3 regions of the Microbulbifer sp. MCCC 1A16149 genome follow, and region 1 is predicted to be linked to each of the others. Evidence: predicted binding sites of a transcription regulator. Region 1 holds the regulator's gene; each other region holds the start of a gene.
What was found. Region 1 encodes LexA, which represses DNA repair genes until DNA is damaged. Its sites were predicted from a motif close to ACTGTNTNTANANACAGT; they were not measured.
Positions count from the first base shown of each region.

Region 1 (10,013 bases):
TCAAGTCTCGCCGGATACCGGCGCAGTCAGCATCGCTGCGGCCGCCGGCGCCAACCGCGCCAGAGTCTCATCGAGATCGCTCTCGGCACCGAAATCTTCCCTCAGGATAGCTTCGATGGCGTCAAAGCTCGACAGGGAAAATATGGTGGCGCCAAGCATAAAATAAAGACGCCAGTAGAAGGTAACCGGATCCACCTGGGGCAGCGCGTTTGCCAACTGCCCCGCAAAACGCCGGTAGCTGGCGCCATAACGGGCGACAATAAAACGGCGCAAGTGGCCCTGGGACTGGGTGTAGGCAAGCCCTAGCAGGCCCATAAACCGCTTGGGATCCCGCCCCTCTTCCGCCAGCCCTGCGAGCGCTACCCGGTACAGGCTCTGCAGCAGGTCATCCAGCTGTAACTCCTCACCACTGGCCTGCGCCTGTTGCCGACGGCTCAGTTCTTCATCCAGGCTTTTCGTAAAAGGTGTAAGAAACCGCTCAAATACCGCCTGAATCAGTTCCTTTTTCGAACCAAAATGATAATTCACCGCGGCCAGATTCACGCCAGCGGTACTGGTGATCGTTCGCAGGGACGTTTCGGTAAAGCCGCGCTCGGCAAAAAGCACCTCCGCAGCGTCGAGGATTCGGTTTACGGTATCCAGCTGACTCATACCATGCTCACAGCAATTCAAACTATCAATTAAAACACTTGTTTAAGCGCTGAGATTAGCACAGTCGCCGTAGGACGGCACAGAATCACACCTTTCGGCAGTGAACACATTTTCACCAATTTGCGAGCCGAGCATGCACTTCATCGCAAAAATCACCCCACACTCACAAAACACCCCAACCGCGGCGAATCTCGCGACCACTCCGTTACCGAGGGCCCCCCGCGCACACTAGATTGAGAACAGAGGCATAGGCAATGCCAGCACTGATAAACATCAGGAGGGCTGCATCATGGCGAGAATCGCACCAGAAATTGGCAGCTGGTTTGAAAATTTCGACAGCGGTGACCTGTTTGAAGTGGTCGCTGTAGACCACCCGTCGCGCACAATTGAAATCCAGTACGTGGATGGCTCGGTGGATGAAATCGACTTTCACAGCTGGCCACGGCTGCCGGTGATTGGCGCCGCCGCGCCGGAAGATGCCAATGCAGGCTATGGCACCCTGGCCGAGGAGATGCAGGACGCGGAGGATTCCGGTTTCACCAGCCCCCTCTTCTCTCCCGCACAGAGCGCCATTGATCGGCTGGAGGGTGAATCTTTCCCGGGAACCGACGAGAGCCTCTGAGCCCCAAGGTAAGTAAATCAGGATGCCGGTTAAGCTAGATAACGGGCACCCTGCTTCCCTTGGGAACGGCTGAACCCGGATACCTGTATTCAAATTGCAAAATCAAATACGGCTAACAAACGGTATTAGCTCACCAATTCACAAGCTCGGAAATGGTTTCGTTTGCCCCCCTCAATCTTCGCGCCGGCGAATATACTCAACAATAATTTCTGCAGCCTCGTCGACGGTGTCCACCAGTTTGAACAATTCGAGATCGCTCTCATCGATGCAATTCCGGGCAAGCTGCGTGTCCACCATCCAATTTACCAGGCCCGACCAGTACTGTTTCCCTACCAGCACAATGGGAAAACGTCGGACTTTCTGTGTCTGCACCAGGGTTAACGCTTCGAATAATTCATCGAGCGTACCGTAACCACCCGGCATAGCGATAAAGCCCACCGCGTGCTTGACGAAAATAAACTTGCGCACGAAGAAATAGCGAAAGTTCAGGCTGATATCCAGATAGGGATTTGGGGTCTGCTCGAACGGCAATTCTATATTGAGGCCGATAGAAGCACCGGACTGGGTGAAAGCGCCGCGATTGCACGCTTCCATAATTCCGGGACCTCCGCCGGTAATCACGGGGATACCCTCACTCGCCAACAGCTCACCAAGACGCATGGCCTGCTGATACTCATGCGTGTCTTCGGGAAACCTTGCGCTGCCAAAAACCGTCACCGCGCCTTTGAGGGTAATCAGGCGTTCGATACCGTCGACGAGTTCCGATTGAATGCGCAGCACGCGCCACGCTTCCGGCATTTTTGCATCCAGCATATGCCTTCTCCATTATCACTATTCGCAGCCCTGTAGGACTTAATCTAAGCATTGAGGCCTGCGGCCTGGAACTGCAGATATAAAACGCCTCAGGGCCATCCAAGTCTAGCAGTAATCAGGCGCCGCCCCGGGAAGATTGCGCACCCGCCAAATCTGTATATAATCACAGCAACTGTATATAAATACAGACACCGGACTCCAGGAACAGATGCCGGGAATAACTCCGGAAACAACAGGAACGCGCCCATGACAAATCTCACCGCCCGCCAGGCACAGGTACTGGAGTTAATCAAAAGTTACCTGGACGATACCGGTTACCCACCAACCCGGGCTGAAATTGCCCAGGAACTGGGCTTCCGCTCCCCCAATGCTGCGGAAGAGCACCTCAAGGCACTCGCGCGCAAAGGGGCCATCGAGATGGTTGCCGGCGCCTCGCGCGGAATTCGTATTCCCGACTACCACAGCGGCCTGCCGATTGTCGGCCGGGTAGCCGCCGGTAATCCGATCCTGGCGGAGGAGAATATCGAGGAGTACTGCGAGATTCCGGCAGAGTTCTTCCACCCTCCCGCGGATTACCTGCTGCGGGTACACGGAATGAGCATGAAAGACGCCGGTATCCTCGACGGTGACCTGCTGGCCGTGCAGCGCACAGAGAACATCCGCAACGGTCAGATCGTGGTTGCGCGTATCGAAGATGAAGTGACGGTGAAACGCTTCAAGCGCCGCGGAAATCAGGCAACCGTACAGCTGCTGCCAGAGAACGAGGACTTCAACGTTATTGAGGTAGACATGCGCGACAGAAACTTCGCGATTGAGGGACTGGCTGTTGGCGTTATTCGCCAGAACCCCCTGTAATGGCAAATGATTCGCCATAAACAGTAAAACGCAGACATAAAAAAACAGGGCGATTGCCCTGTTTTTTTATGTCTGGCCAAAGTGCTGGCATCCACTACCCCGCACCTCCCGGAAACCGACAGACCGCCTCAGTGGATGGTGTGCTCGGTAATATCCACTTCCTCTTCTTCGAAGGGTTCCGGCTCCAGCTCGTTGATATCCTGTACCGCCTCGATGCCGGCCTCGAGCATGGCCCGCGCAATGGCAATCTTATGTTCGCGCAGAAACTCGAGACTCTCCTCAGAGAAATGGATACGCACCAGCGGGTCCTCCTTGTGACCAGCGCGTCGCAGCGCTACATCACCATTGGACAACTCGATGATTTCGTAGGTCTCAGAAGACATTCATTTCTCCAATTACTTCTCAATTACCTCACACCGGCCGCCCACATAACCGAGAGCGCGACCGGGTATCGGGCTCGGCGTGATTTGAAGCCAGTGTAACACAGCGGCAAATGATTAATCAGTGGGCGGGGCCGCCCAGGCTTGAACCTCAACCGGGCCGTTGATGGCGGGAGTTACCACTCCTGACCGTGGGCGCGCTGACGCAGGATCAGCTCATTCAGGGCGCGAAGCCACTTCCCGAGGGAATCCCGATTCAGAGCTTCGGGCGCCCGAGTATCCAGCTGACGCACAGGGATCAGGCTTTGCGCACCGGTAGAATCCGCCGCCGACGGGGCCGCGCCCCCGGCAGGGTGCCACAGGGAGCGCCAGGCTGCTTCCAGCCCCTGGAACCAGCTGTCGGGATTCTCCGCCAGGCTGACCAGCTCGTTGACCTCAGCACTGAACTTGCCACGCGAAGCCACCAGCTGTGCCAGCGCATGCGCAGTTTCCGGCTCGCCACCGGGCGCAAAGCCCAGCTGCAACTGATGCCCCTGCTCTGCCAGAAACGCCTTGTAGGCGCGCCACAATTGCAGCAGCGCGCCCTGGCACAGGGCACTCTCGTAGAGCGCCTCCGGCGACAGCGGGTTGGACTGTTCCGCCTCTGATGCGGGAGACTGAAGGATCAGCTGGCATCGACGCAGGGCCGATGCCACGGTACCCGTATACGGATTACTCACGGGGCAACCTACTTTGTCGGCGCTTTTTTGGCTGCAGCCTTCTTGGCCGGGGCCTTTTTCGCTGCGGCCTTTTTCTTAGCAGGTGCTTTTTTGGCGGCTGCTTTTTTCTTCGCGGGCGCCTTCTTGGCCGGTGCCTCTACCTGCCATTTACCGTCGCGATAGAACGCCTTCCAGCCGGTCGCCTTGCCCTCTTCCTCACTCTGGACGTACTGCTCCTGGGTCTTGCGACTGAAGCGGACCACTGTGTCGCGACCCTCGTTGTCCTCGGTGGGTGCCGAGAACAGGAAGCTGTACTTGGGGTCGATCTCGTCTTTGTGCGGCAGCAGTTCCTTGATCAGCGGTGCGCGAGTCTCCCGGTTTTTGGGGAACTGGCTCGCCGCCAGGAACAAACCCGAGGCGCCATCGCGCAGGATATACGTATCATCCACCTTTTCGCAGGGCAGCTCGGGCATGGGTACCGGATCCATTTTGGGCGGCGCCGGCTGGCCACTCTTGAGCAGCTTGCGGGTGTTCTTGCAGGTTTCGCTGGTACAGCCGAAGTACTTGCCAAAACGACCGGACTTCAACTGCATGTCCGCACCGCACTTGTCACATTCGATCACCGGACCATCGTAGCCCTTGATCTTGAAGGTGCCTTTTTCCACCTCAAAGCCGGGGCAGTCCGGGTTGTTACCGCAGATGTGCAGCTTGCGGTGTTCGTCCACCAGGTAGCTGTCCATGGCGGTGCCGCATTTGCTGCAGCGACGCTTGTCCCGCAACTGGCGGGTTTCCGCCTCTTCGTCCCTGTCCGCATCCACGGCTTCTTCACCGGACACCAGGTTCATGGTGTTGGTGCAGCGCTCCTTCGGCGGCAGCGCGTAACCGGAACAACCCAGGAATACACCGGTAGAGCCGGTGCGGATCTGCATGTGGCGACCGCAGCTACTGCATTCAATGTCGGTGTCGGTAGGCGCGTTGCGACGCATGCCGCCGTCTTTGTCCTGGGCGACTTCGAGACGCTTGCTGAAGTCGGAATAGAATTCATTCAGCAGGTCTTTCCAACCCTTTTTGCCTTCCGCCACCGTATCCAGGGACTCTTCCAGACTGGCAGTGAAGCCGTAATCCATCAGGTCGGTAAAGCTTTCGCTGAGGCGATCGGTAACAATGTCACCCATCTTTTCCGCATAGAAACGGCGGTTCTCCAGACGGACATAGCCGCGATCCTGGATGGTAGAAATAATCGACGCGTAGGTGGATGGACGGCCGATACCGCGCTTCTCAAGCTCTTTTACCAGTGCCGCTTCGCTGAAACGGGCCGGCGGCTTGGTGAAATGCTGTTTCGGGTCCAGCTTCTGCAGGTTGAGTTTTTCACCCACCTTGATATCCGGCAGCACCAGGTCTTCATCTTTCTTGCTCTGCGCCGGTGCGACCTTGAGGAAACCGTCAAAACGGATCACGCGGCCGCGCGTGCGCAATTCAAAATCGCCTGCGGTCACCACCACGGAGGTAGAAGTAAACTGGGCCGGGGTCATCTGACAGGCCACAAACTGTTGCCAGATCAGGGTGTACAGACGCTCGGCATCGCGCTCCATACCGGACAGCATGTTCGGTTTGACGCGAACGTCAGAGGGGCGAATCGCCTCGTGCGCTTCCTGGGCGCCCTCTTTGCTGCTGTAGCGGTTGGGGTTTTCCGGAAGGTACTTATCGCCGTAATTCTCGCCGATAAATTCGCGCACCGATGATACCGCCTCGGCACTGAGGTTGGTGGAGTCGGTTCGCATGTAGGTGATGTAACCCGCTTCATACAATCGCTGGGCCATCATCATGGTTTTCTTCACACTGAAGCCGAGCCGGTTACTGGCGGCCTGCTGCAGGGTTGAAGTGATAAACGGCGCACTGGGCTTGGAGCTGGTGGGCTTGTCGTCGCGAGCGGTAACTTCAAAGTCACTGGACTGAAGCGCTTTGACGGCCGACATGGCCTGCTCTTCATTGGTGGGACGGAAAGCCTCGCCCGCCTGTTTTTTGACTTCCAGACGCAGGGCATCGGACTTGGCGGTTTGCGTATCGGCAAACAGATTCCAGTATTCCTCGGGAATAAACGCGCGGATTTCGCGCTCGCGTTCGACCACAAGCCGCACCGCTACAGACTGCACACGCCCGGCAGACAGACCGCGGGCAACCTTTTCCCACAGCAAGGGCGACACCATATAACCCACGATGCGATCGAGGAATCGACGCGCCTGCTGCGCATTGACCCGATCGATATCCAGCGGCCCAGGATCCTTGAACGCTTCCTGGATCGCAGACTTGGTGATCTCGTTAAACACGACGCGACGGTAGCGGGTTTCGTCGCCGCCAATGGCTTCCCGCAGGTGCCAGGCAATGGCCTCCCCTTCGCGGTCCAAGTCCGTTGCGAGATAGACGTGGTCGGCATTCGCGGCGAGCTTGCGCAGCTCGTCCACGACTTTTTCCTTGCCGGGCAAAATTTCGTAGTGCGCTTCCCAGTTGTGATCGGGATCAATACCCATCCGCTTGATCAACTGCTCGCGGCCTTTCTTACGCTTGTAGATCTCTTTCTGTTCGGGAGACAGCTTGCGGGTTTCCGCTGCGCGACGAGCGCGCTCCTTGGCGTCGACCGGCTGCTTGTTGGAAGCGCCGGTGGGAAGATCCCGGATGTGACCGATACTGGACTTCACCACAAAGTCCTTTCCGAGATACTTGTTGATCGTTTTCGCCTTCGCCGGCGACTCGACGATGACCAGTGATTTACCCATAAGCTTTTGATTTTTAATAGAAAATTTACTGCTTTCGCACTTTAGGCAGCGGCCGTAATCGACTGTGCGCTGCGCGAATATATATGCTTCGCCCCCAGTGCGGTCAAGCGAGCATCTCAAATTGATGACCAAATTGTATGCTTCGTAACCGGTTGTGACCGATCAATCGACCAATGGTTCAGGCCAGCTGACAACCCGGAAAAACCCTCCGGACACCCGCATCAAGTGCCCACTCTGCCTATGCAGCAATACCAGGAGGAACGCTAGAAACAGTAGACCAGATCGCGACGCCGGCCACCCGATCACCAGTCAGCGGGTCTGATCGGCGCCCTCTTCCTGCCGCGGTGTGGACTGACGTATTGCTTCTTCTATTACCGGGCGCATGCTGGTGAGCGCCTCCTGAAGCTTTGACAGGCCACCATCACCGCTGCGCTCCCGCCACTGCACACCCAGGCCGCTGTCGTTTGCATAAACTGCGCTCACGTCTGCCGGCAACATACCGAGCAGCTCTTTCAGTGCCGAGCGAGCGGCCTCCGGGGCCTCGCGGCCGTTGCGCCAATCCCACACACCGTCAAAGTGCATCTCGTGCTCCATACGCTGTAACTCCAGCCCCCAACCCGTCTGCAGACGGCGCGGGTTGCGCCACTGGGAGAAATACACCGCGGCATTGCCCTGCCCCTGGGAGGCGGGCAACGGCTGCATCTGCACCTTCATGCCCGACGAGGCCGCACGCTGGCGCAGCTCTGCGAGCTTGCGGTCGCGGCTACTGGGTTTCAGCCACATGACGGGGCCGATCACCAGGGCGACGGCGAAAAAAATAACGACAATTGGCAACCAGCTGGCCATGATGAGTTTTCCCTGTCAATTGATGAACTTGTGTGCAACTCAGCGCGGTTAGCGCAGAATCCCTTTCGGGGCACGCATTTTTCTCCGCAAGCTGGCGGTTGTGTCAAGTCCGTTTTTTTAAAGTAGACTCAATAAAGTGACCGGGCTTGAGGTATCTGCCCGCACCCATACAGTTAACATACTCAAGAAACTTACCCAAACCGCGGGGGCCCCATGGCAGGCTACAACAACATTCTGGTTGGACTGGACCTCTCTGAAGAATCCTCTCAGGTATTGGATCGCGCAGCGGAGCTCGCCGCATGCAGCGGCGCGCAGATGAGTCTCGCGCACATCATCGAACCCCTGACCTTCGCCTATGGCGGCGATGTTCCCATGGACCTGTCAGAAGTCCAGGAACAGCTGCAAAACCAGGCCAAGGAACAACTGCGCAAAGCCGCAGCAAACCTGAATATCCCGGCAGACCGCCAGCATGTGCTGCTGGGACAGCCGGCAACGGAAATCCACCGGTTGGCAGAGGAGTCCGGCTGCGATCTGATTGTCATTGGTAGTCACGGCCGTCACGGGCTGGCCCTGCTGCTGGGCTCAACCGCGAATGGGGTGTTGCACGGTGCGGGGTGCGACGTACTCGCAGTGCGCGTGCACGCACCAAGCGAATAAAAACGGGGGCCAGCGCCCCCGAAATGATTTTATTACTCAAAGCGCTCATCGCCGCGAGCGGTTACATGCTGTCCAGTTCTGCCCAACGCTCGAACGCCTCTTCCAGCGCCAGCTGCACATCCGCCAGCGCTTGCAGGCGCTGCTGCACCGTGTCGCTGTCCTGCTGGTAAAAATCCGGTGCCGCCATTTCTTCCTCAAACGCCGCAATTTCATTTTCCAGCGACTCGATTTTTGCCGGCAAAGCATCCAGTTCGCGCTGCAGTTTGTAACTGAGCTTTTTACTCTTCTCCGGCTTGGGCTTGCTCTCCGCCTGCGGCTCAGGCTTTTCTGACACGGCTTCCGCCGCGCCCTGCTTGCGAGTCCTGAGCTGCTCTTCCGCACTGAGGAAGCGTCCTTCCTGGCGAACGAAGTCCTGGTAACCACCGACGTACTCGCGCACCACGCCGTCCCCTTCGAATGCCAGGCAGCTCTCCACCACATTGTCGAGGAAGGCACGGTCGTGGCTCACCAGTAACACGGTACCGGAGAAATCCATCAGCAGCTGCTCGAGCAGCTCCAGGGTCTCCACATCCAGGTCGTTGGTCGGTTCGTCCAGCACCAGGATATTTGCCGGCTGGCTAAAGAGCTTGGCCAGCAATGCTCGATTGCGCTCGCCGCCACTCAGGGAGCCCACTTTGGTACGCGCTTTCACGCCGGTGAACAGGAAATCACTGAGGTAAGACATCACGTGGCGACTGCTGCCGCCCACGTCGATGTTTTCACGGCCCTCGGCGATATTATCCACTACCGTGAGGTCCGGATTGAGCGTGTCGCGACGCTGGTCAAAGTACGCCACCTGCTGCTTGGTACCGAGGCGGATATTGCCGCTTTGCGGTTCGATATCCCCCAGCAAAAGGCGAATCAGGGTACTTTTACCAGCGCCATTGGGGCCGATCAGGCCGACCTTGTCGCCCCGCATCAGGGTGAAATCCAGATCGCGGATCAGCGGCGCAGCATCACCTTCGAAGCCGAAAGTAACGCCTTTCAGTTCCGCCACCAGCTTGCCAGAACGCTCGCCCGAGTCCAGCGCCATCTTCGCCACACCCTGGCGCTCGCGCCGCGCCTGACGTTCCCGGCGCAGGGCCTGCAGCGCCCTCACCCGCCCCTCGTTACGGGTGCGGCGCGCCTTGATACCCTGGCGGATCCAGGTTTCTTCCTGCGCCAGTTTTTTATCGAACAGCGCGTCGTTGCGCGCCTCTTCCTCCAGCAGCTTTTCCTTTTCCTGCTGGTAGCGATCAAATGGACAATTGAATACCCGCAGGCGGCCGCGATCCAGGTCCCACACGGAAGTCGCCAGTCTCTGCGCGAGGGCCCGGTCATGGCTCACAAACAACAGTGCGCCGCGATAAGTGGCGAGGAAATTCTCCAGCCACTCAACGGCCGCGATATCCAGATGGTTGGTAGGCTCATCGAGGATCAGCAGGTCAGGCTCGGTTACCAGGGCGCGGGCCAATGCCGCGCGGCGCTGCCATCCGCCCGAAAGGTCCATGACCCGTGCGCTTTCGTCCAGATCAAGCCGGTCAAGCACACTGTCGATCTTTGCCAGCAGCTCCCATCCGTGGGCGCTTTCGATTTTTGCCTGAAGGTCCGGGTCCAGATTCTCGCGGTATTGCGCCAGCCAGGTACCAACATCCCCCAGGCCCTCGGCCACGTAGCGGTATACGGTGTGTGTGCAATC
Region 1 is NZ_CP185959.1:2,184,521-2,194,533, forward strand. Features, by position in the region: gene ACONT6_RS09255 (TetR/AcrR family transcriptional regulator) at 1-651, opposite strand; gene ACONT6_RS09260 (DUF6763 family protein) at 941-1,273, shown strand; gene ACONT6_RS09265 (TIGR00730 family Rossman fold protein) at 1,445-2,086, opposite strand; gene lexA (transcriptional repressor LexA) at 2,333-2,941, shown strand; gene ACONT6_RS09275 (hypothetical protein) at 3,070-3,324, opposite strand; gene ACONT6_RS09280 (DUF6586 family protein) at 3,498-4,040, opposite strand; gene topA (type I DNA topoisomerase) at 4,049-6,793, opposite strand; gene ACONT6_RS09290 (hypothetical protein) at 7,103-7,639, opposite strand; gene ACONT6_RS09295 (universal stress protein) at 7,853-8,296, shown strand; gene ACONT6_RS09300 (ATP-binding cassette domain-containing protein) at 8,358-10,013, opposite strand, start outside.

Region 2 (10,013 bases), 860 kb from region 1:
GGATGGGATTGAGGCGGTTGTCGCGGTAAAGCTGTTCCAGCGGATACTCGCGAATATAGCCGGAGCCCCCCAGTACCTGGATCGCGAGATCGTTGGCCTTGAGGCAGTATTTGGACGGCCAGGACTTTGCAATGGGGGTGAGCAGGTCGAGCAGCTCCGCTGCCCTTTCCCGCTCTACAGGCGTTGTGGCGCTGTGGGCGTCCTCCACCAGGGAAGAGGCGTAGAAACACAGTGCCAGGCCACCCTCCACATAACTTTTCTGCATCAGCAGCATACGCCGCACGTCGGCGTGCTGGATGATCGGAACCTGCCTGGACTGCGGATCGCGGTTGGACGGCATACGTCCCTGGGGGCGTTCCCTGGCGTATTGCAGGGCGTGCAGGTAACCGCGGTAACCCAGTACCGCCGCACCGCTGCCGACGCCAATACGGGCCTCGTTCATCATCTGGAACATGTAGTGCAGTCCGCGGTGGGGTTCGCCCACCAGATAGCCGACCGCGCCGCCTTCGCTACCCGCATCTTCGCCAAAACTCAGCACTGTTGAAGTGGTGTTGCGATAACCCATTTTGTGCAGCAGGCCGGCGAGTTTTACATCGTTGCGGGCATCCGCTTCGCCGTTTTTACCGGGAATGATTTTCGGCACCAGGAACAGGGAAATCCCCTTTACCCCGGGCGGGGCATCCTTGATGCGCGCCAGCACCATATGCACGATGTTTTCCGTAATTGACTGATCGCCGCCGGAGATAAACATCTTCTGGCCGCGCAGCCGGTAACTGCCGTCGTCGGCGGGGGTGGCGGTGGTGCGGATGTCTGCCAGGGCCGACCCCTGGTCCGGTTCGGTCAGCGCCATGGTGCCGGCGTAGCGGCCATCCATCATCGGTGGCAGGTAGGTGTCCCGCAGTTGTTCACTGGCGAAGCTGCGCACCAGATTGGCGGCGCCCAGGGTAAGGAACGGGTAGGCCGCGGTGCCGACATTTGCCGCGCTGATATGGGCCATTGCCGTGCGCAGGATCACTTCCGGCAACTGCATGCCGCCCTCGTCGAAATCATAGTGGGCGGCGAGAAATCCGGCTTCGGCAAAGGCGTCCCATGCCTTGCGGGTCTCTTCGATCAGGGTGACCTTTTCGCCATCAAACGTGGGTTCGTTGGCGTCCCCCTTGGTGTAGTGATCAGCGAAATACTTCCTGGCGATGGTCTGCGCGGTTTCCAGGGTCGCGTTGAACACCTCCCGGGAGTGCTCACTGTAGCGCGGGCGTTGCAGCAGCGCTTCGGTATCGAGAAATTCGTACAGCAGGAATTCGATATCCCGGTTGTTCAGCAGTTGCTCGCTCATCTTCACTACATCCTTCGCAATCATCAATTACTGTCGCTCAGGCCAGATTATGGAGTGGTGTAAAAACGGGCAATGACATTGCAGGTAATGGCTACTGGCATCTGTTGGTGGCAGGGCTATCTGGGACTGATCCATGGCGCCGGTTCACGTGCTTTCGCTACCCTTGATATCCCGTATAGCCTCCGTTCGCCCCGTGGCTTGGGGGCTTTGCGAGCCCGAAGAAGCCGTGGCCGCGTTGCCGGGAATTACGGCCTCCCACAAGCTTTCGGCAAGCTCCTGAGGGCTGTTGCGGCGTCCATTGGCCAACCAGTAGACAATCGCGCCGGCCACGTCTGGCCAGCAGATCCGCACGCCCACAGGGTGTTTCTCCAGCCAGTGACCGATTGTCGTGGCATCGAACTGGGGCACCACAGTGGCGAGCTGTAATTCTTCCAGCGCCAGCGCGTTGGCTTCCTGTTCAAACTGTCCCTTGAGTGGACGCGTCAGTATCGGCTTGCCTAGGGTCAGGGTCTCGGCGATCAGCTCGAAGCCGCTGTTGCAGATCACGGCTCTGGCGGTGGCCACGTCGTGGCGGAAGCCGTCCACGGACGGGGCTTTGAGCGTGATATTTTCGGCTTTTGGCAGGTCGGTGGGCAGTCCGTACACGATAAACCGCTGCGGTACCTGCGCCAGCTGTTGCAACAGCGGTTGCGCGTGCTCGAACGGCAGGTAGACCAGCACGTGCTCCTGCTGCGCGGGCGCGGGCTCCTCGTGCGCGTGGGCAATCGGCGGCAGGATCGGATGGCCGAAGTGGTGCCAGTGCATCCCCAGGCTTACCTGTACCGGTGCGAACATTTTCATGATCGCGCGCGCGGCCCAGCCAAAGGAAGGCGTGGGAATGGAGAAGTTGAACGCGTACTGGTGACCGAGGCCCAGGCTCGGGTGCTTGCGTTTCTTCGCCGCCCAGGCAGTGACCGGTTCGAAGTCGCTGATCACCAGATCGAAATCCTGCACCGGTAATTCGCGTATGTCTTTCAGCAGGCGGCTCAGGTTGAGCTGGCGGCCGGTGGCAAACTGGTCGATCTTGCCTTCTTTGTGCACAAAGGTGAGCCCCTCGCGCCACCAGTAATTACCGAATGCTTCCATGGCGAAGAATTTTTCCGGGGGACGGCCACTGAACAGCCACTGGACTTCCAGGTCGGGGAACTGGCGAAACGCCTCTGCCATGGCCCGGGCGCGGGACAGGTGCCCGTTACCGGTACCCTGAACGCCGTAGAGTATTTTCAAAGTTTTTCTCCGATTGAGCAGACAGGTTTTTGCATGTGGGTTGGGGGGCTGTTCGCGCAGCGAGATGTCGGCGTTAGATCGCCGTTACATCACCTTCAGATCGCATTCACACAAGAGTACCGCTGACCGCAAAGCCCACACAGGTTCCGAGGAGCGCGCCCGCGCACACATCGGTGGGGAAGTGGACACCGAGCCCCACCCGCGACATGCCCACACCGGCGGCCCAGAAGTAACCCAGGGCCCACAGGGGGTTAAGGCACTGGCTCAGCACGGTGACAAACAGAAAGGCGCCGGAGGTGTGGCCGGAAGGCAGGCTGAATCGATCATTGGCGACGATGATCGAGCGCAACCCGGGAATGGCTTCCGGCGGACGGTTGCGTCGGGTGGTGTTCTTGATGGTCCAGTAGAGTGAGCGTTCAATGGCGTAGGCCGCGGCGCATGCGTAAAAGAATCGCAGTGCAGCGTCGGTATCCACCAGCGCGATCAGCAGGGGGGAAAACAGATACAGCCAGCCGTCGGCAGAGCGGGAGAGCAGCAGGTAGTTCCTGCGGGAGGCCGGCCGTGTCGCCCGTTCCGCCATACGCAGGACCAGGGAGACATCTACCGTTTTCAGAGTGATAGGTAAGCTTCGCATACGGTAAAAGTACGAAGCATTTGTTGCGCTGGCTTGAACGAATTGTGTCAGGTCCGTGAAACCTGCCCGCTAGGGTGCAGGAGCCTGTAAGGCAGGCTCCTGCAAAGCGTGTTCAGTCGATGCCGATCTTGATCGCGCCGGATCCGGGCAGTTTTTCCACCAGCTCCTGGCCGCAAAGTTTAGACGGGGTGTAGTAGCCGCCAAGCCCCATATAGCCCAGCAGGTGTTGCGCCACGGCAATAGAGCCGTGCACGGTCACATCGTAACCATTGGCGGTAACGACACGGCCCACCCGGCGCTCGCCGCGGCGATCGTTGCGCACTTCGCCCCACACCCAGGTCTGTTGCTCCGCGCGCTTGTTCTCCGAGGGACCGCGCACTTTCTTGTCGACCTTGCCCTTGAGCCAGTTCTGTACCCAGTTCATACGCAGCAGCCAGCGGAACTTGTTCAGGTGGCCCATCTTTTTCGCCCGGCGCGGGCTCATCGGGATGTATACCTCGATATTGGGGATCTCGGTGGTGTAGTAGGCGGTTGCCACATCGCCCCACGGGATTGCCACCGCGAACTTCTCGCCGCGGCCAAAGTTGATCTTGCGAGTCAGCGCGGCGTGGGGAATCACCTCGATCTTGCCATTGCGGCGCACCGCGCCGCCCACACCCAGGCTCTCGATGGAGGTCTTGGCCGTGCCGGGACTCAGGCCGGAATCTGAATCAAATCCGAGGGTGAGGTGCGTTGCGCTGGTCATGGCCTTGTGCAGGGCTGCCGCCAGACAATCAGTGGGGATCACATCAAAGCCGGTACCGGGGCACAGCACGATACCCGCGGCTTTTGCCTCGGCTTCGAGGGCGTGGGCCTGCTGGTATACGGCCATTTCGCCGGTGATATCCTGATAGTGGGTGCCGCTGGCGATGCAGGCGCGCATCATCGGTTCTGCAGTGGCGGAGAAGGGGCCGGCACAGTGGATGACGACGGATACATCGCGCAGGGTACGCACCAGGGTTTCTTCGTCGTCGAGACTGACGGCAATGGCGGGCAGGTCCAGCTCGTTGGCCAAAGGCTGCAGCTTCGCCGCGCTGCGGCCGGAGAGAATGGGTTTCAGGCCCTGGGCCACCGCCTGGCGTGCGATCAGCTCGCCGGTATAGCCGTAGGCACCGTAAATCAGGATCTGCTTGTTGTTCACCGATTATCCTTATTGTGTCCGGTCTTGTGGACCTTGTTTTTCTGGTTTTGGAAGTGGTGTGGGGCCGGGTCAGTCCAGGGCTTTTTCCAGCGCAAAGCGCGGTATCGTCTGGCCGTCTTTCTCCACGGTTTCTGAAAACATCGCCAGGGGGCGTGCCCACACGCCGAATTCATCATACAGAGCCCGGTAGATGGCCAGTTGTTCCCCGGTTTCACTGTGGGTGGCGATTTCCATCAAATGGTAGAGATTGCCCTTGTAGTGGCGATAGATGCCTTTCTGCATATTGGTGTCTTCGTCTGTATCGGGTTGCGGGGCGTCAGCTCATGTGGAACGGAGACAGCTGGATCTGGCTCACGCGCTGGCCGTGCAGCACCGCGACACCACCATAGCGGCGCTCCCCGGTAGAGGTGAATTCAAATTCGTACTGTCGCTGCAGGCGCACCTGGCCACTGCGATCCCGCTTCAGGCGGGTGCGGGCGAGCATTACGGTATCGTCCAGCAGTTGTACACCGGTGTCCGCACAGTGGCTCTTGACGATGCGGCGCACGCGATCCTTTGCCGCCATGCCGGCCCAGAAGTACCAGGCCGCCAGGCCGATCAGGAATAGCCACACGAGGTCGCCGAGTGAGTAATACATAGGTACTTTGATTGCTATATCATCTGAACGCGCAAGAATACCACCAGAGGAGGGAGTATGCCCGGCACGATTCTCATCACCGGCTGTAATCGCGGTATCGGTCTGGAAATGACCCGGCAATTTGCCGCGGATGGCTGGCAGGTGGTCGCCACCTGCCGCAATCCTTCAGCTGCCTGGGAGCTCAGCGAGCTCGCCGAGGCCCACGACAATATCGAGATCCACGGCCTGGACGTGACCGATTACGCGCAAATGGCCGAGCTGGCAAAGGACCTGGAGGGCCGCTCCCTGGACGTCGTGGTCAGTAACGCCGGCTACTACGGCCCCAAAGGGGTAGGGCTGGGCAGTGTGGATGCGGAGGAGTGGCGCAAGGTACTGGAAGCCAACACCATCGCCCCCTACAAACTGGTGGAGACTTTTTACCCGCATATGGCGAACGGGCACTATAAGGTGGTGGGAATCCTCAGTAGCAAGGTAGGCAGTATCAGCGACAACGGTTCCGGTGGTGGTTATATCTACCGCTCCTCAAAAACCGCGGTAAACCAGGTGGCAAAAAGTCTCTCCATTGACCTCGCGGAGCAGGGTATCAAGGTACTGGCATTGCACCCCGGCTGGGTACAAACCGATATGGGTGGCCCGAATGCGCTGATATCCGTAGAGGACAGTGTGGCGGGATTGAAGAAAGTTTTGCTGGAAGCGGACGAGACTAGTAGTGGCCACTTCTATAATTACGATGGCACGACCATTCCCTGGTAACCCTCCCCCAAAACTTCTCTCAGGAAAGCTGGCCCGTTAGCGATCAACTGCTCTTTTTTGCGCTTGGGCCAGCGCTTGATTTCCACTTCCAGTTTTAAGGCATCGGATTTGCTGCGCATGGCGCAGTGAAAGGCGAGCGTCAGTGGTCCGCGCCCGCGCAGCGCCTTTGCGGCTTTCGGGCCACCGCTGTTGTGCTCCTCGAAGCGGCGTGCCACGTCCCGGGTAACACCGGTATACAGGCTGCCATTTTTGGTGCGGATCAGATAAACAAACCAGCCAGACAAAACAGTTTCCCAGATTAAAAAAGGCTCTGCTGATCGCCGGACTGAGGCGGCAGAGTGAACCGAGTGCAATCCAGATCCAACTTTCGTTCGTTCAGCCCCAGTTTGCGACAGGTTACCCGAAAGCGCTGCTGCAGTAACTGCGCGAATACTCCCGTGCCCCGTTGTCGTTGTCCAAACTCGCTCTGATTGTCCTTGCCGCCACGACTCTGCTGCACAATGCTCATGACGTGCTCCGCACGTTCCGGGTAATGCTCTTGCAGCCATTGTCGGAACAGTGGCGCCACTTCAAAAGGCAGCCGCAGCAGGATATACGCCGCGTGAATCGCGCCGGCACCGTGGGCGCTGTGTAGTATTTTTTCCAGCTCGGCGTCGTTCAGTGCGGGGATGATGGGGGCGGCCATAACTGCGGTGGGTATCCCGGCAGCGGCCAAAGCCTCGATGGTACGCAGGCGCGCCGCGGGCCCGGCGGTGCGGGGCTCCAGTTTGCGCTTTAACCCGTTATCCAGGGTGGTCACACTGATGCCCACATGCACAAGGTTGTCCTGGGCCATTTCCGCGAGTACCGGCAGATCGCGAAGAATCAGCTGGCTCTTGGTGACGATGGTCACGGGATGGCGGTAGCGTTGCAGGGTTTCCAGTATCTGGCGGGTGATCCGCTTGTCTTTTTCCAGTGGCTGGTAGGGGTCGGTATTGGTGCCCATGGCGATGGGACTGCACCGGTAGCCTTTTTTACGCAGCGCTTTTTCCAGCAATTCGGCTGCGTTGGGTTTGTAAAACAGGCGTGTTTCGAAATCCAGCCCCGGTGACAGGTCCATATAGGCGTGTGCCGGACGGGCATAACAGTACACGCAACCGTGTTCACATCCACGGTAGGCGTTGATGGACTGGGTAAAGGGGATATCCGGCGAGTTGTTGGTGGCTATGATCGACTTCGCCTTCTCCTCGATGGCCACGGTTTCGATCCGTTCCACAGGCTCCAGCGCCATTTCCCAGCCATCGCTCTCGCGGCTGCTCACCTGGTCCACAAAGCGACCGGCCAGGTTGCTGACGGCACCCCGGCCCTTGAGGGTACTGCGGGGATTACTTGGTGAATCGTTGGCCATGTCTTTCGTGGGGTGCTGTATGTTTGTACAGTTTATTGCCGGTCCCGGGACTGTGCAAGAGGGGCCGTGAACACATACAATGACCGAATAGTTTTGGGTTGTGTTCAAGTGGTTTCAATGTAGGGAACAGGGAATGGATCTTCAGGCTGTTGCGGCGATATACGCGTTTGCCGTCAAGGTATTGCAGGTGTTTGCGATGCTGTTTGCCTTCGGGCTGGTGGTGCTGGTGCTGTACGTGGTGTACCTGTATCTGTCGGATGTGAGCCAGACCAAGCAGGCCATCCGGCGCAATTTTCCGGTGCTGGGGCGGTTCCGCTATCAGTTTGAACACCTGGGCGAGTTTTTTCGACAGTACTTTTTTGCCCTCGACCGCGAAGAAATGCCGTTTAACCGCGCCCAGCGCAGCTGGGTGTATCGCGCGGCAAAAAACGTGGATTCCACACTCGCGTTTGGTTCCACCAGGCCCCTGAATCAGCCCGGGGATATCGTATTCCTCAATCACCCGTTTCCCACCCTGGCCAAGGATGCGGTGCCGCCCCGTGAAGTGACCGTCGGCGAGGGTGTGGCCCGACGGCCCTATACCACCCGCTCGATTTTCAATATTTCCGGTATGAGTTTTGGTGCGCTGTCGGTGCCGGCGGTCAGCGCGCTGTCCCGGGGGGCGGCCAAGGCGGGCATCTGGTTGAATACCGGTGAGGGTGGGCTTTCTCCGCATCATCTGGAAGGCGGTTGCGACATCGTATTTCAGATCGGTACCGCCAAATACGGTGTGCGCGATGAGGAGGGCAGGTTGTCCGATGACAAGTTGCGCGCGGTGGCGGCGCACGAACAGGTTCGGATGTTCGAGCTGAAACTCTCCCAGGGCGCCAAGCCCGGTAAGGGCGGGATTCTCCCAGGCATCAAGGTCACGCCGGAAATTGCCCATGTGCGCGGTATCCCGGTGGGTATGGATTCCATCAGTCCCAACGGGCACCCGGAGTTTCGGGATGTGGGCGGGCTGTTGGATATGATTGGCCACATCCGCGAGGTGACCGGCAAACCCACCGGGTTCAAGTGCGTGATCGGCAACAGCGACTGGTTGCACGAGCTGTGTGAAACGATTCAGAAGCGCGGACCGAATTCTGCGCCGGACTTTATCACCATCGACAGTGCCGATGGCGGCAGCGGCGCGGCCCCCCAGAGCCTGATGGATTATATGGGGCTCCCGATCAATCGCAGCCTGCCGATGGTGGTCGACCTGATTACCCAGTATGGATTGCGGGAACGCATCAAGATCATCTGCGCCGGTAAGCTGCTCACCCCATCCATGGTGGCCTGGGCGCTGGCCATGGGTGCGGATTTCGTCAATTGTGCACGGGGCTTCATGTTTGCGCTGGGTTGTATTCAGGCCATGCAGTGCAACAAGAATACCTGTCCCACGGGCGTTACTACCCACAACCCGGACCTGCAGCAGGGCCTGGATCCCATGGACAAGGCGGAGCGGGTCTACCATTACGCGCACAATATGGAACACGAGGTGGGTATGCTGGCCCACTCCTGCGGTGTGCCGGAACCGCGCCAGTTGCGACGCGCCCATGTAGAGGTCATCAACGAGCGCGGCACACCGGTACCTCTGTCCGACCTGGTACCGGAAGTGCCACCCAAATCCCTGATCGCCTCGGATCGCGGAACCCAGTAACCGTACAGCGGGAGAAGACCATGGAAGGGGTAACCACTCTGGTGGGGCAGGGCCTGTATATGGCGGTGGCCGCGGTAGTCGGTTTGGCCATTGCGCGGATACTGAAGCGCGGCAATACACTGGGCTGCCTGATTGCCGGTGTGCTCGCCGGTGTTCTGCTACCGGTACTCGATTACGACACCGGGCTGCGTGCTGAGAATATTCACCAGATGGTGTTTTTCGTGATCCTGCCGGTGCTGATTTTTGAATCCGCCTGGAAAATTGACCCGGATGTTCTGTTCCGCTGGCTAGGGCCGATTTTACTGTTCGCCACGCTGGGGGTGCTGATTTGCGGGCTGATCACGGCGGTGTTGGTGTACTACGGTGTCCATCACCCCACAGGCTTCCCCTGGATCGCGGCGTTGCTCACCGGTGCCATTCTCGCGGCTACCGATCCCGTTTCGATTATCGCGCGGATGCGCCAGAGCCATGCCAATGAGGAGTTGTTGACCCTGGTGGAAGGGGAGAGCCTGTTCAACGATGCGGTGGCAGTCGTACTGTTCTCTTTTATTCTGGGCATTGCCAGTCACAGTGTGATGGAAGGTGCGGTGGCAACCGGCGAGACGGTTGCCGGTGCCGGCAGTTTTGCGCTGTATTTCTCGGTACTGTTTTTTGGCGGCCTGGCGGTGGGCACACTGTGTGGCCTGCTCACTGCAATCGTCATTCTTTTTTTGGGGTCGGCAGGTGCGGCGTTGGTGGTGCTGGTGCTGGCCGCGTTCGGTAGCTTTTATCTGGCGGAGCACGTGGTGGGTGTTTCGGGGATTCTTTCGGTAATGGTCTGTGCGATTGTTTCCCGGGCCTGTTTACGCGAGCAGCAGGAAACCTATTTAACCCACGCGGCGCCGACCTGGGAGTGGCTTGGCCTTTTATTTAATGCGCTGATCTTTGTAATCATGGGCCTGGTGATTACCTTCAAGATGTTTAGCGATCAATGGTTGGCGATGATCATCGCGATTGTGGCGGCAATTGGTGCGCGGGGATTGGCGGTATTTATGCTGGCCCCACTGGCTCGCTTCGTAGGGCCGCCCATTCCGCAGAGTTGGCGCTTGATTTTAAGCTGGGGTGGTTTGCGCGGGGTGATTGCGGTGGCGCTGGTACTGTCGCTG
Region 2 is NZ_CP185959.1:1,325,113-1,335,125, forward strand. Features, by position in the region: gene ACONT6_RS05550 (acyl-CoA dehydrogenase) at 1-1,333, opposite strand, end outside; gene ACONT6_RS05555 (MJ1255/VC2487 family glycosyltransferase) at 1,478-2,599, opposite strand; gene ACONT6_RS05560 (phosphatase PAP2 family protein) at 2,706-3,233, opposite strand; gene ACONT6_RS05565 (saccharopine dehydrogenase family protein) at 3,346-4,413, opposite strand; gene ACONT6_RS05570 (DUF1653 domain-containing protein) at 4,483-4,695, opposite strand; gene ACONT6_RS05575 (DUF3301 domain-containing protein) at 4,730-5,050, opposite strand; gene ACONT6_RS05580 (SDR family oxidoreductase) at 5,108-5,803, shown strand; gene ACONT6_RS05585 (GIY-YIG nuclease family protein) at 5,776-6,087, opposite strand; gene ACONT6_RS05590 (PA0069 family radical SAM protein) at 6,102-7,190, opposite strand; gene ACONT6_RS05595 (FMN-binding glutamate synthase family protein) at 7,324-8,868, shown strand; gene ACONT6_RS05600 (cation:proton antiporter) at 8,889-10,013, shown strand, end outside.
Region 2: the regulator LexA is predicted to act here: its motif matches at 7,205-7,222, upstream of ACONT6_RS05590 (PA0069 family radical SAM protein).

Region 3 (10,013 bases), 780 kb from region 1:
AGTTCCTTGCGCAATTGTTGTAACAGGGGCGCCAGGCCTCCGCTGGCCCGGAGGCTGCCACTCAACTCCAGAAACAGGCAGGCGGTATCGTCCCCCGGTGTTGCCGGTGCCTGCCCGCTTTTGTCGGAAACACCGCCGCGAGGAGAGACCACCGGGGTAAAGCTGTAGCCCCACTGGGCCAGCTGCTGCAACAGCTGGGATTCCCGCTCCCGGTCGCGCTCCAGTAACTCCAGGGGCGGGCAGTAGGCGCAGGCGGTGGGAATGGTGAGGCCCGCGCAGACATTGTGGGCGCGGGCGGCGGCATTGGCGGCCTGGATCAGGTTGCCCTGGGAAACGGCAACCGGGGTCTGGTCTCCGGCCCGGTGGGCGCGGGTCAGCGCTTCCAGGGGGAGCTGTGGGAACTGGATGCAGAGCCAGAGCATGGGGAAAACCTCCTCTCCGTTACAGGAACCCGATGGGTGCCTGAATCAGTGCAGCGGCTGGTCGCGGCGGACCAGATCCGGGCTGCGGGCCAGGTGCAGCCGCTGGCCGGATTTACCGTTGAGCTGTTTCAGCAGGTGCAGCGCCAGCTGCTCCCCGTCGCTCTGCAGTTTCAGCCTGAGAGTGGCGGGTGAGGGGGTGTCGGCACTGGAGCCGGGGCGGAAGTGGAAGTGCAGGCAGTCGCCATCGCGGGCGGCAACCTGCAGGCGGCGCAGGTCCTTGTCTGCCGGGGATTCCTTGCCCTGCCAGTTCACTAGGGCACCGCAGGCACCAGATTGCAGCGACTGTTCCGCTGCCCACAATTGATCGCGCTGACCTCTGGGGTGGAGGATCAGCAGTTTCTCCAGCTGGATACCCGCCTGCACCAGTGCCGGTGCGTAGGGGACATGCGGCGGGTTGATCAATATCACCATCCGCCCCTGCTGGGTCAGTTGTGCGAGAGTGGGGAGTATCAGCGACATTTCACCGATACCGGCTTTATCCACCAGCAGCTCGGTGGTGGCGGCACGGGGCCAGCCGTGGTTGGCGAGCAGGGCATCCAGGCCGCGGTAGCCACTGGCAATACCCGTGCGGGGCTGTCGCTGGCGATTGGCCAGCTGCCATATATCCGGGCGTGTCAGCAGCTGTCGCAGGGGCTGATTGTCGGCCTGGTCACTTAACTGCTTGTTTTGCATGAAGTTTTCGGCGCTGTTCACGATTGGCTTGCTCCACTCGGGCTGTCTGGCTGTGTTTGACTGGTTATCTATACAGTATCTACTGGCAATTTATACAGTAGTTGTTTGGGGGCAGCAAGAGGGACAGCAGTGTTACTGGCACTTTTTTGAACAGGGCAAACCGGCTATGATTCGGCCTCTTTTTTATGACCAGTCATTTACAGCAATCGAGGGGGCAGGGTGAGCATCAAATCCGATAAGTGGATTCGCCGTATGGCAGAGAACGAGGGCATGATCGAGCCCTTCGAGCCGGGCCAGGTCCGTCACGGTACCTCCGGTGATCGCCTGATCTCCTACGGTACTTCCAGCTACGGTTACGACGTGCGCTGTGCCAACGAATTCAAGATCTTCACCAATGTGCATTCCGCAACCGTGGATCCCAAGGCGTTTGACGAAGACAGTTTTGTGGACGTGCAGGGCGATTACTGCGTAATCCCGCCAAACTCTTTTGCCCTGGCGCGTACCGTTGAGTACTTCCGCATCCCGCGCTCTGTGCTGACCATCTGTCTGGGCAAGTCCACCTATGCCCGCTGTGGCATCATCGTCAACGTGACTCCGCTGGAGCCGGAATGGGAAGGCCACGTGACCCTGGAATTCTCCAATACCACCAACCTGCCAGCCAAGATCTACGCTAATGAAGGTGTGGCGCAGATGCTGTTCTTCGAATCCGATGAGATCTGCGACGTGTCCTACAAGGATCGCGGCGGCAAATACCAGGGCCAGCGCGGCGTGACACTGCCCAAGACCTGATCGTTCTATTCTGAAATTTTTTTGCCATGACTGATTTTCCCGCCCAGACCGATGTGCTGATCATCGGCGCCGGTGCCGCCGGCCTGATGTGTGCGGCGGTGGCGGGCAAGCGCGGCCGCAGTGTGTTGGTGCTGGATCACGCCAACAAGGTCGGCAAGAAAATCCTGATGTCCGGTGGCGGTCGCTGCAACTTCACCAACCTGTACACGGCGCCGGACAACTTCTACGGCGAAAACCCGCACTTCTGTAAATCCGCCCTGGCCCGCTACACCCAGTGGGACTTCATTGCGCTGGTGGAAAAGCACGGCATTCCCTACCACGAGAAAACCCTCGGCCAGTTGTTCTGTGACAACAAGTCGCGGGATATCGTTGACCTGTTACTGGCCGAGTGCCGGGAGGCGAAAGCGCAGATCCGCACTCGCTGCGAAATTCAGCGCATCGAGCCGCTGGGGGAGGGCGAGTCAAAAGGCTTTGAGGTGCACACTTCCCTCGGCAAGGTGGTATGCGAATCCCTGGTTGTCGCGACCGGCGGCCTGTCGATTCCCACCATGGGGGCGACCGGGTTTGGCTATGAGGTTGCCCGTCAGTTTGGTCACAACATCATTCCCACCCGCGCAGCGCTGGTTCCATTTACCCTGAACAAGCGCGCACTGGCGCGACAGCAGGAGTTGCCGGGGACCTCTCTGGCCGTGAATGTCAGTTGCGATGAGGGACATTTTCACGAACAGATGCTGTTTACCCACAAGGGACTGAGTGGTCCTGCGGTATTGCAGATTTCCAGCCACTGGCGCGAGGGGAAAGCGGTAGAGTTCGACCTGGCCCCGGGACTGGATCTGGCCCAATGGCTGGGAGAGCAGCGCGGTAAAAAACCGGAAAGCTATCTGCACACGGTACTGGCAGAGCTCTGGAGTAAAAAACTGGTGCAGTTTTTCCTGCAGCAGAGTGCTATCCAGAGCAAGCCATTCAAGCAGTACAGCGAGAGTGAGATCGCCTCACTCGGTGAGAAGCTACAGACATGGCGCCTGGTGCCCGAGGGAACCGAAGGCTACCGCACCGCCGAGGTGACCCTGGGAGGCGTGGATACCAATGAGGTATCTTCCCGCAGTATGGGCAGCCACAAGCAGCCAGGGCTGTACTTTATTGGTGAAGTACTGGATGTCACCGGGTGGCTTGGTGGTTTCAATTTTCAGTGGGCCTGGGCTTCGGCACACGCTGCCGGTGCCGAAGTGTAACCCGGCAGCCTCAGTGGTCGGACGTAGTGCGGGCCAGGTAACCGCGCAGTAGTCTGATCAACTGCGTTTTCTCCCGTTCGTTCAATACGCTTAACAAGTTATCCTGAGTGGCCACGTGGTGTGCCATCACCTTCTCGATAACCGTGCGCCCTTTTTTTGTCAGGGCGACCTGCCGCCCCCTTCTATCATCCTCACTCACCTCACGCCGGATGAGGCCTTGCTTCTCCAGAGAGTTCAGGCGGCTGGTCATGGATCCGGAGGTCACCAGCATTTGCTCGAGTAACTGTGTCGGGGTCAGTGTATGTGGCGGTCCGCTGCGCAGCAGTGTGGCCAGTACATCGAACCCTGCGTCGGTCAGGCCGTAACGGCGGAAGGTCTGCGACATCGTCTGGGTCATATGCTTGTACACCAGCTGCAGCCGGCCGATCAGCGCCATTGAGTGAGTGTCCAGTTCGGGCATCTGCTTGGCCCAGAGAGCTTGAATGTGATCCAGGTTGTCCATATCTGCGTACAGGTGTGAAATCTTGAGTTCAAGATACCAATGAATTATCTTCAATTGAAGATAGTTTCGAGATAACTAGTTTCGAGATAACTAGTTTCTAGATAAAGAGCCGCGGTAAAGAGGTTAGGGCAATGAGGTCGATGCAATGAAGATGGGTAATCTGGTCTACTTTGCCAGGCGCTATTTGCCGCTGGTCGCGGTGGTCGGCGGGCTGGCCGGGGCCTTTGTGTACGCGGCGGGCGGGTTTGGCAGCGGGCGTGTCACCACGCAGCAATTTGTCGATTTGCAGCAGGGCAACAAGGTCCACGAGGGGTTTCGCCGCGCCCATGCCAAAGGATTCTGTATTGCGGGAGAGTTTGTTTCCGACGGAGCATTGGAGCCATACACCACGGCGCTTGTGTTTTCCAAACGCACAACGCCGTTTACTGGCCGTTTCTCCATTGCCGGTAATGACCCGACTGCCCCAGATCTGAAAGCGCCGGTGCGCAGCCTGGCGCTGAGTATCGCCGTTGATCCACAGAATGTCTGGCGCACCGCCATGAATACGCCGCCCGTGATGGCGGTGCGTAATCCCGAGGACTTTTACCAGCAACTGAGCGCACTGGCGCCAGACCAGGAAACCGGAAAGCGGGACCCGAAAAAAATACAGCAGTTCTTTGCCGCGCATCCGGAAAGCAGGGCGTTTACCCGCTGGGCATCTGAGTACCGCGCAAGCGACAGTCTGGCAACCGAAACCTATCACAGTATCAATGCGTTTTACCTGAAGGATAGTGCGGGACAGCGGCGTGCAGTGCGCTGGGAAGCGCGGCCGGGTAAAACCGAGGAGGAAGACCATGGCGTGACTACCGGGGAGGGGAGCAACGTACTACACGATGAGTTTTTCCGCCGTCTTGCATCCGGTCCGGTAACCTTTGACCTGGTGTTTACCCTGGCGGAAGAAGAGGACGATGAGAGCGACCCCACACAGCCCTGGCCCGCTGCGCGGCAGCAGCTGGTTGCCGGCAAAGTGGTCATTACGGATGCTTCACCACAGGTGAATGGCAGCTGTAATGCGATCAACTTTGACCCCCTGGTACTGCCTCCAGGGATGGCTGCCACAGATGATCGCATCCTGCGGGCACGTTCTGCAGCCTATGCGGAGTCGTATCGCCGTCGCGCCTTCGAGCACTGGAAAATAGAAACACTGAAGTTCAATGGCGAGGAGAGCGCTGATGAATAACTCTGGAAGCAGCGTCATCCGATACAGCCTGAGCGCACGAATCCTGCACTGGGGAATGGCTGCATTAGTATTTTCCATGCTGTTTGCCGGCTTGCTGATGGTACGCAGCCTTGAACCCTGGCAGCCGACCCTTCTCTCGATGCACAAGTCGTTCGGGATCATTGCCTTTGTCGCGGTAGTTTTCAGGATTGCGGTGCGACTGATGAGTGCCGCGCCGTCCCTCCCGGCTGGCCTGTCAGGTTTACAACGCCTCATTGCAAGGGGCAGCCATCTGCTGCTGTATGTGGCAATGATTGTGCTACCTGTCAGCGGTTATCTGATGCAGAATGCCGCCGGTAGACCTCTTACATTTTTCGGGCAATTTGCCATGCCACCGGTTTTACCGACTAGCCTCGATACCTACGGCTTGCTGCGGGAAGTGCACGGACTGATGGCACTCGGGTTGATGGGACTGGTGCTGTTGCATATTGCCGGGGCGCTTTATCATGGTTGGGTCAGAAAGGATGGCGTGCTGCAAACGATGTTGTCTTACCGCAGGGATCAGCATTGACGTTAGCCTAACCGCCGAGCAAACAGACTGGAGACCCTTATGGGGGACGTACTGCCATTCAAGCGAAAAACCGCGTGGGAAAAACACAAAGGCAGTAGCCTGTGTCGCGATGGATTCCACAAGTGGAAAGTAGTGACCGAGCGGAAATTTGATGTGAAAAGAGGGAAGCTGGTTACCGAATCCCGCTGCCAGCGGTGCGGCAAAGTAAAAACGGAATTGCTGTAATCTTATCGAATTCTCATATCAGGCCAGCTGGCCCGGGCTCGAGTAAAACGAGTCCGAGCCAGCTCCGCCCACTTGCTGGTTAGCAGTCCTGGTCCTCTGCGCCGGCTTTTTCTTTCACATCTTCACAGGCGTCTTCCACGGCATTGCCCATGTCGGTCACCGTCTCATCGATGGTTTCGCCTACTTCCTCCGCGCCGGACTCCTTTTCACAGGCAGTGATACCCGTTACCAGTAGCGCGGCAAATCCGATGACGCTCAATTTTTTCAAAATATCCATAAGGTTGCTCCTTTCAGCTCGGGTGGATTCTGTGCTGCGTGCAATAGCATGCAGTATGCGCTGCTGTGTATGACATGCGTGCGCACATTTTGATTTCAAGGGATGAAAGCGCGGCGAGCTCGACGAAAGGTGTGGAACGTTAAACGAATCACAAAAGTAGGGGCTAGCAGTCGTGGTGATCTCCGTTTTTGTGGGTGGGCATAAAAAAAGCGGCCCCGGAGGGCCGCTAATCCCAATAGAACACCGTGGTGGTGTCTGGTGCAAGGAATCAGAAGTTGTACGACAAGGTAGCGCCAAAGGTGCGCGGTGCACTCCAGTTGGAGTAATTGCTGAAAACACCGTCGTCGTTGGTGCTGGTGCGATAGTGACGATCGGTCAGGTTCCTGCCCCAGAGTGCCAGGTTCCAGTCACCGGCTTCCTGGAACAACTCGGCGCGGGCATTGACCAGTGTGCCTCCTTCTTCTTTGGAGTAGGGTTCGTTGGTGATACTCAGGTAGTAGTCATCGGTCCAGTTAACACCCAGCTGCAGCGCCGCGCCGAGCTCGTCGGTCACGCCAAACTCGTAACGCGCCAGGGAGCTCACGCTCAGGCCGGGGGCGTTGTTGAGCTGGTTGCCCACTACATCCACTTCCTGACCGAGGATATCGTAGATACGGCCGGTACCGCTCGGGCCCTTCACGATTTCAGTGTCCATGTAACCCAGGCCCATGCGCAGGTCCAGCCCAACGATCGGCAGCCAGCGCAGATCCAGTTCGGCTCCACGGGTCTCTACGTCACCCATGTTGGTCAGGCCCGAGAAAGTGCCCGTAGCGGTCTGGATTTCCAGCGGCGATTGGAAACCCTTGTAGTCGTAATGGAAGACGGCTCCGTTCAGCTGCACTGTGTTGTCAACCAGGGTGGACTTGAAGCCCAGCTCTATCGCGGTGTTGGTTTCCGGCTTGTAGGATTCCACCGCCTCGGCATTGAAGAAGAAGCCACCGAAGAAACCGCCAGACTTGAAAGTGTGTCCCACGCTTGTGTACAGCAAGGTGTTGTCAGTGGGTTTCCAGTCCAGGGTCACTTTCCAGGATGGGTCTGTTTCGTCGTAGGTTGCCGGGGTACCGGAAGAGAGTTGAATCGGTTGGTCTTCATAGCCCGCAAGGCAGGTCTGATAGTCTGCAAAACCCCATGCGTAACAGGCCCAGGCACCGTCGTTGACCAGCACGCCGCCGACATAGTCCTTCTGCTCGCGGGTGTAGCGCAGGTCGGTGGTCAGGGTAAAGGCTTCGTTGAAGTCGTATACCAGCTGGCCGTATGCAGAGCTGACCCGGGTTTCCTGCTCATAGGCCATGGTGCCGCAGCCGGGGAAGGCGAACCAGTCGGCGAACAGGTTGGCGCCGAAGGAGCAGGTCCGGTTTTCGTCAAGCTGGTCCTGCGCGTAGCTGAGGCCCGCCATCCAGTTAAGAGCCCCGTCGTTATCCGACAGCAGGCGCAGCTCCTGGGACAGTGAACTGATATCCGAGTTGTAGTCGGTGACGTAGTTACTGTCGAAATTAATATCGCGACCGACCAGCTCGGCATAGGCCTCCCACTCGGCCTGGTTGGCCGCACCGGTGCCGACCCCGCCGGGGCCGTTGGTGTGGTAGAAATCCAGGGTGGTGAAGTTGCTTATTGACACCAGGGTCACAGCATCCAGGTCCCACTCTACGTTGAGCGAGGTGGAATTGAAGGTGTCGTCGACGTGGCGCACGACGGAATCTTCACCGCGATAGATACCGTCGGGAGTTTTGCCGTTCATGGTTACGCAGCTGGAATCGGGGATGCCGGTATTGATGACCGAGTCACAGTAGTCACCGGGACTGGGGCCCTGAATGTCGGGGCTGGCATTGCCCAGGCCGTCTTCCAGTCCGGTGGGGCCGAAGCTGCTGTTGGGGTTCAGGTAACCTTCGGGTTCGGGAATGCCCACTTCGGACTTGTCGCGGCCGAAGGTCTGGCGCAGGTCCACGCGCAGTGTGTCGGTGGGTTTATAGGACAGGGTGATCCGTGCCTGGGTCTTGTCGCGCCCACCCTGTTTGCGGTTGAGGTAAGTGTTTTCGTACCAACCCTCGCTCAGCTCGTTTTGCAGGGCCACGCGCGCCGCCAGATTGTCGGTGAGGGACAGGTCGCCCCCAGCGCGCACGTTGAAGGTGCCATAGTTACCGACGTCCACCGCGGCGTTGGCCTGGTTTTCGCCAAACTCTGGGCGGCGTGAAACGATATTGATGGCGCCGCCGGTGGAGTTGCGTCCGTACAGACCGCCCTGGGGTCCTTTCAATACCTCCATACGCTCGGTGTCAAACATGGCAAATGCGCCATAGACCCCGAAGGGTTGATAGACATCATCCACCACCATGGCCGTGGTCGGGGTGTTGTTGGCGTTGTAGTCCTGCAGTCCCACACCGCGAATCACGAAAATGGGGATGCCCGAGTCGGGCGACATGCCCAGTTCCATGTTGGGCACAAATTCGGTGATTTGCGAGGCCTCCATTACGCCAAGGTTTTCCAGCTCTTCGCTGCCCATGGCGGCGATGCTGATGCCGACATCCTGTGCACTCTGCGCACGCTTTTGCGCCGTAACCGTCACCTCTTCAATGGTCTGGGCAAAGGCTTGCGGAACCATCGTCACACTGGTGGCAATTGCTAAGGAAAGTAAGTTGCGTCTCATCACGTCTGTCCTCTGGGTTTTATTGTTTAGCGAGGTCACTCCGTCGGGGGATCTCCCTCCACAACTGCGTGAGCGCTAACTGAATAGCGTCCTGAGAGGGGGTTGCTGCCGTGTCGCCATCCCGCCGGGTGACGGCGGGGAGGTGGCATCGACAACAATTTGCATCCGAGCCTGTGTAAGCGGCTGGCAGTTGCTCCATTGAGTAGCCTCATAAGTTACAGCTACTGTAAGTTCCCGAGTAAGAAATTACAGCTGCTGTAATAATGCGTCAAGGGGCGGAACTGCATACCGTTATCTGGTCGTTTTTTGACCTCGAGGCACTCTTTGGCTGCCCCGATGGTGGCGGGAATGGAAGGTGACGCTGGGCCGGTTGAGAGGAGCTAGTGATCGGACCTGATGGCCGTGACATCCAGATGTGGATCCCGTCTCGGGAGGTTTGGGGCTGGGAGGAGGAGCGCAGAAACAAAAAAACCGGCGCAAGCGCCGGTTTTTTCTTCGTGGGGCCGGGCCGTCAGTCCGCAGGTTGCGCTTCGACTGATTCGGCTGCCACGCCCATCTCCTCTAGTAGGTTATGGGCGCCGTCCACCTTTTCCATTACCCACAGCATGTATTCCACATCGACGTGGATCGCGCGGGTGTTGTCGTTGAAGTCCCAGTCGGCGTTGATGCTGTCATAGGTGCCGTCAAAGACCAGGCCGATCAGCTCACCCTTGGCGTTCATGGTGGCGGAGCCGGAGTTGCCGCCGGTGATATCCACCGTGGTCAGGAAGTTGACCGGAACCGAGTCCAGTTTCTCATCGTAGAAGCGACCGTAGTCCTTGTTTTTGATCGCATCCAGTTCTGCCTGCGGCGCATCGAACGGGTCTTCACCGGTGTACTTGGCTTCAATGCCGCGCAGGGTGGTGAAGGGCACAAAGCTGTCTTTGCCGTCGTTACCATCGGCCGGGCCCTTGATGGTACCTGCAGGCGGTGTGTAGCCTTTTACCAGGCCGTAGGTCAGGCGCAGGGAGCTGTTGGCATCCGGGTAAACCGGTTTGCCCTGTTCGTTGTAGTAGGCGATCAGCAGGTCCATATACTGCGGACGGAGTTCGGCAAATTTGCCCGACATCATTTTGTCGTGTTGCTCCAGCGCGTAGCGGTCATCATAAGTGGCGACCGCCAGCTGGATGAACGGATCTTCGCTGTTGCGGAAATCTTCCGGGGATTTATCCATCCACTCGAGTCGGGTGTCGGTTTCGGTAAGGCCGGTTTTCTCGTACATCGCACTCAGCTTCTGCTGCAGGGCGTCGCCACTCAGCTCTCCGTCAAAGAACTTGTCGAAGCTCTCCAGGTGCTGGTTTTTCGGCAGTGCGTTGTAACGCTCGATAAAGTAGGTCCAGATG
Region 3 is NZ_CP185959.1:2,968,802-2,978,814, reverse strand. Features, by position in the region: gene ACONT6_RS12560 (Y-family DNA polymerase) at 1-422, opposite strand, end outside; gene imuA (translesion DNA synthesis-associated protein ImuA) at 468-1,175, opposite strand; gene dcd (dCTP deaminase) at 1,374-1,943, shown strand; gene ACONT6_RS12545 (NAD(P)/FAD-dependent oxidoreductase) at 1,970-3,175, shown strand; gene ACONT6_RS12540 (MarR family winged helix-turn-helix transcriptional regulator) at 3,186-3,731, opposite strand; gene ACONT6_RS12535 (catalase family peroxidase) at 3,823-4,896, shown strand; gene ACONT6_RS12530 (cytochrome b) at 4,889-5,446, shown strand; gene ACONT6_RS12525 (hypothetical protein) at 5,486-5,671, shown strand; gene ACONT6_RS12520 (hypothetical protein) at 5,751-5,948, opposite strand; gene ACONT6_RS12515 (TonB-dependent receptor) at 6,217-8,586, opposite strand; gene ACONT6_RS12510 (S46 family peptidase) at 9,143-10,013, opposite strand, start outside.
Region 3: the regulator LexA is predicted to act here: its motif matches at 1,214-1,231, upstream of imuA (translesion DNA synthesis-associated protein ImuA).